DNA from 2 places in the Spartinivicinus marinus genome. Region 2 is predicted to be linked to the other one. Evidence: predicted binding sites of a transcription regulator. Region 2 holds the regulator's gene; the other holds the start of a gene.
What was found. The regulator PhoB, encoded in region 2, activates phosphate uptake and scavenging genes when phosphate is short. The targets are predictions, from matches to a motif close to TGTCATANNNNTGTCANA.
Positions count from the first base shown of each region.

Region 1: a site for PhoB is predicted at 1,154-1,171, ahead of OQE68_RS27155 (sigma-54 dependent transcriptional regulator). Genes of this name have one in related genera too.

Region 1 covers NZ_JAPJZK010000001.1:6,169,503-6,172,688, reverse strand. The annotation lists gene fliD (flagellar filament capping protein FliD) at 1-36, shown strand, start outside; gene fliS (flagellar export chaperone FliS) at 59-466, shown strand; gene OQE68_RS27160 (hypothetical protein) at 582-896, shown strand; gene OQE68_RS27155 (sigma-54 dependent transcriptional regulator) at 1,347-2,816, shown strand; gene OQE68_RS27150 (sensor histidine kinase) at 2,941-3,186, shown strand, end outside.
Region 2 covers NZ_JAPJZK010000001.1:2,219,049-2,222,234, forward strand. The annotation lists gene ubiA (4-hydroxybenzoate octaprenyltransferase) at 1-809, shown strand, start outside; gene phoB (phosphate regulon transcriptional regulator PhoB) at 1,020-1,709, shown strand; gene phoR (phosphate regulon sensor histidine kinase PhoR) at 1,712-3,037, shown strand.

The DNA.
Region 1 (3,186 bases), 4.0 Mb from region 2:
TTGGATGCGTTAGTGGCAAGTAGTAAGAGTGATTGATAACGAGAGAATGAGGTGATCGATGAATGCGTATAATCAACTGAAGCAATATCAGGCAGTGAATCGGGAGACGGGCATTATCGATGCAGACCCACATAAACTGATTCAATTATTAATTGATGGAGCCTTAGAGCGTTTGTTGATCGCCAAAGGTCATATTGAACGCAAGGAAATTGAAGAAAAAAACCGCTTTATTAATAAAGCGATTGAGATTATCGGTGGGCTAAGAAGCTTTCTAGATAAAGAGCAAGGTGGTGACGTCGCTGAAAGCCTATTTAGCCTTTATGAGTACATGGAATTTCGCTTATTTGAAGCGAATGCTTCTAATAGCCCGGAGCTGGTCGAAGAAGTAATTAAATTATTAAGGGAAGTGAAAACTGGTTGGGATGGTATTCGTGAGCAAGTGGCTCAGCCAACGGCTGTCGGCTAATCACAGACAAAGCAATACGATTATTATGCATAACATGTAAGCTATTGCGGTTGATCGATAAGCATTTTTTGTTTGCTTATAGATAAATATAGGTAACACTCACAAACTGTATTTAATGATGAAAAATAATCACTCGATATCTGTTGTGTTACAACTCAGTCAATTACATGACCAGTTACAGGCTATTGTTAAGCAACAATCCTGGGAACAGTTTGAGGTGTTTGATCAGCAATGCCGGGCGCTTTTATCTCAGCTGCAGAATAAGGCTCATCAACCGATTGAAGTGATTACTGTGCTTCACCAGCTGTATGATGGCTATCAACAAGCAATTAGTCAGTATGAGCAATATAAACAACAATTAGCTAGCCAGTTACAACGGTGTCAACAAGGTATTGCGGGAGTGACTGCTTACCGTCAAATTCAAAATTAACCTGTCGTTAGCTTTTCATCGCTGCCTTTCAATCTGTTTAAATCTATTTTCTTTATTTTTATTGATAAGCTTTTTAGTCCTAGCGATGACTTTTAGCTCGTGCAAACCTGCCTGGTTGTTATGCTGGCAATCAGCAGGGCACTGTCAAGAATTAGCCTCAATAACATTATTGTAATATGTCAATTAGATGAAGGTTGCTAGCACAAAGCCGTTAAATCGATTATAAATGTGAATCATGTCACTTTAGCGGGAATGCCTGTCATAAATTTGACCAATCTCACATTTCTGACTTTACTGAGGTAAGCATCGCTTGGTCATCCGACGATGATATTACCAAGTGGTCTTTCAAGAGAGTTTGGTATTTTCTGCAATAATAAAGCTGTTGCAAAAGGTAATGATCACAGCCGTTTTGCACCAGCCTCTAATAATGAAAGTCGAGCGGAAGTGGGTATGTGGCGAGAAATCAAAGTCTTGCTAATTGATGATAATGCTAATCGTCGGCACGAAATGAAGGTCATCCTGGAATTTTTAGGGGAAGACTTTATTGCTTTGGATTCCAGTCATTGGTTACAGGCATTAAAAGAACAGGACGTTAACCCTGAAGGTATCGCCGGATTATTATTGGGTGATTGCCATAGCCCTTTGGAGTCGATGATTGCTGATATCCAAAAATGGTATGGTGGTATTGCCGTATTATTGATTGGCGAGCAATTGGTACCCGAAGCTTGTGACCCTGACTTGAAACGGCAAATTATCGCGTCAATTGATTACCCTCCTAGCTATAACAAACTATTAGATAGCCTGCATCGTTCTCAGGTTTTTCACGAGCAATATCAGCTTAGTCGTCATCATGGTCGTAGTCAGCAGCGTGAAATTCAGTTGTTCCGCAGTTTAGTCGGCACTAGCCGTAAGGTACAACAGGTACGGGAAATGATGGCTCAGGTGGCTGATAAAGATGTCAGTGTATTGATAACTGGAGAGTCTGGAACAGGTAAAGAGGTTGTTGCACGAAACCTGCATTATAACTCTCATCGTCGTAATGGCCCTTTTGTACCCGTTAACTGTGGTGCCATCCCAGGTGAATTACTAGAAAGTGAATTATTTGGTCATGAAAAGGGTGCATTTACTGGGGCAATTTCCACCCGGATTGGACGGTTTGAACTGGCACAGGGGGGAACGCTGTTTCTCGATGAAATTGGGGATATGCCCCTGCATATGCAAGTGAAAATACTACGGGTACTGCAGGAAAAATATTTTGAGCGTGTGGGGGGCAATAAAACCATTACCACGGATGTGCGTATTATTGCAGCCACTCATAAAAATCTTGAAGACATGATTCAGGATGGTGGGTTTCGAGAAGACTTATATTATCGATTAAATGTTTTTCCCATTGATATGCCACCCCTTCGAGAGCGTGTGGAAGATATACCGCTGTTGTTGAATGAGTTAATTGCTCGGCTGGAAAACGAAAAGCGCGGTTCAATCCGGTTTAATTCTGCCGCCATTATGTCACTGTGTCGTCATGAATGGCACGGTAATGTGCGAGAATTAGCCAATTTGGTCGAGCGCTTAGCCATCATGCATCCCTATGGTGTTATTGGCGTACAGGAGTTACCCAAAAAATACCGGCATATTGATGAGCATGACGAAAATACTAAAGATGTGGTAGAAATGTTTCCCCAACAGATCGAAACCGTGGGGTTAGTTGGCCTGGATACCCCGGCTTTATTACCTGTGAATGGGTTGGACTTAAAAGACTACCTCACTAACCTGGAAAAAAGCCTTATTAAACAAGCCCTGGATGATAGCAATGGGGTTGTTGCCCGGGCTGCTGAGCGGCTACATATTCGCCGGACCACCTTAGTGGAAAAGATGCGAAAATATGGTTTGCAACGCCGTGAGTCTATGTCAGGGAATTGACTTCAATTTATTTTGGTTAGCTAACCAGTTGATTTAATAAGTAAAAAATATTGGGCATTGATATTGCACACACCGGTTAAGTCCAATGAATTGGCACCACTGAGTGTCTTCAGGGAGCTTACCGATGTCGAATTATATAAAAACGCTCACGGCGGAGCCCACGTCTACCGCTAAAAGCCAAGCAGAATTACCTGATGTAACTACTGAGGAAATGATTCAGCTGCGGCCTGATAGTAACGTAACCGTGCCTTATTCCACACTATTTAGTTCAGCACTTAAATGGGAAAGTCAATCGCTTGAGAGTCAAGTGAATTGTTTAGCTCAACAGTTAGCTGCAACTAAAACCCAATATCAACAAGAAATTGCAGCA
Region 2 (3,186 bases):
CCATTGGTATTTACTTGCTGCTTTGGCCAACCCTTTGGAGTTTATGGCTAGCTGCTGATGGCCTGCCAGATTGGCACCTGATTATTATTTTTTGCTTAGGTGTCACAGTGATGCGCAGCGCAGGTTGTGTAATTAACGATATTGCTGATCGTCACTTTGATGGTCATGTTAAGCGAACCCAAAATCGGCCACTGGTTACTGGTGCGATGACGCTGAAGGAAGCAATGGGTTGCTTTGTAGCCCTTTGTATTATTGCGCTGATACTGGTGCTATTTACCAATCAGCTGACGATTTTACTAAGCTTTGGTGCCTTGGCTTTAGCCATTAGTTACCCCTTTATGAAGCGCTACACTCATTTTCCACAAATTGTATTAGGGGCTGCTTTTTCCTGGTCGATTCCTATGGCCTATACTGCTCAAACTGGAGAGCTAAACCACGCTATCTGGTTACTTTTCTGGGCTAATTTAGCATGGACAGTAGCCTACGATACGGCTTATGCCATGGTAGATAGAGACGATGATTTAAAAATAGGCGTCAAATCTACTGCTATTTTATTTGGGAAAGCTGATAAACTTATGATTGGCTTATTACAAATAATTACTCTAGCTTTGTTATCAGGGGTAGGCTATTTATTTCAGCGTGGTTGGCTGTTCTTTATTGGCATCGGTTTAATGGCTGGGCTGTTTATCTATCAGCAGTACTTAATCAAAGATCGTGACCGGTCCCAATGCTTTAAAGCATTTTTAAACAATCACTGGGCAGGCATGTTTGTCTTTGTTGGAATAGTTTGTGATAGTGCTGTTTCTTAGTTTTACCTTATTAGCTCCCTCTTCCTCAGGAAGGAGGAATTAATAGCAGGTAATCACTAGGAAAACTTCTCACTGTGGTATTGAGCCACAGTCATAAAACTCATGGATTGGAAACACTTTCAGGGCAGAGCCACACGAATGTCATTCAAATGTAACATAAAGACTGTGTAATGCTCTGCTGACAACTTGAAAGCGAGAGAAGGCTTGAAAATGGTTGGCAAAAAAATACTCATAGTGGACGATGAGGCCCCCATCCGAGAAATGATTGCAGTCGCACTCGAAATGGCTGGCTACGAATGTCTGGAAGCAGATAACACGCAAGATGCTCATAGCATCATGATCGACAAGAAACCCGATCTGATTTTGCTTGATTGGATGCTACCAGGAACCAGTGGGATTGAATTGGCTAGACGGCTCCGCCGTGATGAAATTACGGCCAATATTCCCATCATCATGTTAACCGCCAAAGGTGAAGAAGATAATAAAATTCAGGGCCTGGAAGTGGGAGCAGATGACTACATCACCAAACCATTCTCCCCCAGAGAACTGGTTGCCCGTTTGAAAGCAGTATTGAGACGTTCTGGCGCTCACGAACCTCAAGAGCCCATCAGGGTTGAAGGACTTGAGCTGGACCCAATCAGTCACCGGGTAAGTATTAACGGTAAGCCGACTGAAATGGGACCTACTGAGTACCGTCTGTTGCAGTTCTTTATGACACATCAAGAGCGAGCCTATACCCGAGGCCAGTTATTGGACCAAGTGTGGGGCGGCAATGTGTACGTTGAAGAGCGTACCGTTGATGTCCATATCAGGCGGCTGCGTAAAGCATTAGGCACCGGCCATGACCGCTTTATTCAGACTGTTAGGGGCACTGGCTATAGGTTCTCAACTAAGGCTTAGCGGTGAAAGTTAACTGGCAAGGCGAAATTATTCAGCGACTCGCTATCACTGTAATAGTCAGTGTGTTGTTTGGAGTAGCTATCGGAGAAGTAGCCTGGGTTTTAGCAATTGTCTTAGCTGGATACCTTAGCTGGACATTGTTACAGGTTTTTCGCCTCAGCCATTGGCTTCAAGAGAGTGAGCACAATCACCTAGAGCCACCAGAAAGTCGTGGTATCTGGGGAGATATTTTTGATGCTATCTACCGGCTGCAGCGCCGCGACCAAAAAGCGCGTGCCCGGCTACAAGCAGTGATTGACCGTGTTCAAGAGTCTACTGCAGCACTGAATGATGCTGTGATTATGGTTGATAATCAGGGCAACCTGGAGTGGTGGAACCAAGCTGCTGAAACCATGCTCGGTTTTAAGAGCCCTGTAGATCAAGGGCAGCTAATCACAAACCTGATCAGAGAGCCAGCATTCTCCAGGTATTTCGACAGAAAAGAGTACCAAGAAGCGCTGGAAGTTCCCTCCCCCATCAATGACCAGCTCATCTTACAATTCAATATTACGCTGTTTGGTCGCAATGATCGCTTGTTGTTAGTACGGGACATTACCCGGCTGCATAATCTGGAGCAAATGCGAAAAGACTTTGTAGCAAATGTGTCCCACGAGCTAAGAACCCCTCTCACAGTGATCAGAGGTTATCTGGAAACCTTGCTGGATAACGCTGATATTTTACCTGAACGCTGGATACGTGCTTTGCAGCAAATGCAGCAGCAGTCAGATCGAATGGAAAATCTGGTCAGTGACTTACTCCTGTTATCACGTCTAGAAACCAGCGATCGACAGGCTGACTTAAAGCCAATTTACTTACAGAAGATCTTGTCAAACATCATTAGTGATGCCAAGGCGCTCAGTGGTGACCGTTGCCATCATATCCAATTGGTTTGTCCAGAAGGTGCAACACTGTTAGGACATGACCGCGAGCTGCATAGTGCTATCTCGAACCTAATCTTTAATAGCGTTAAATACACACCTGCTGCTGGGCAAATTAATGTACATTGGTGGGAAGATGAGGATGGCGGGCACCTTTCGGTGATGGATGATGGAATTGGTATTGATCCCAAGCATATCCCACGTCTCACCGAGCGGTTTTATCGAGCAGACCCTAGTCGCTCAATTAACACTGGTGGTACAGGGCTTGGCCTGGCTATTGTGAAGCATGTACTGATCAGACATAACGCTCACTTAGAAATACAAAGTGAACTCGGTAAGGGCAGCTGTTTTATTTGTCACTTCCCTCCCACAATAATCGCTAGCGAAAACAGCCCAGAGCTAGTGGAATAATCCCCTAAAAGAAATTCGTAATAAACAATAATACCCAAAGCGAAGGGATGAATCACTTTTAGGTGTAAAAATAAAGTGGTATATACTCAAAGCGAAGGATTATTTAGGCGAGGCCACCGAGCGATGAAGCCCCAGGAGTTTAGATAAAC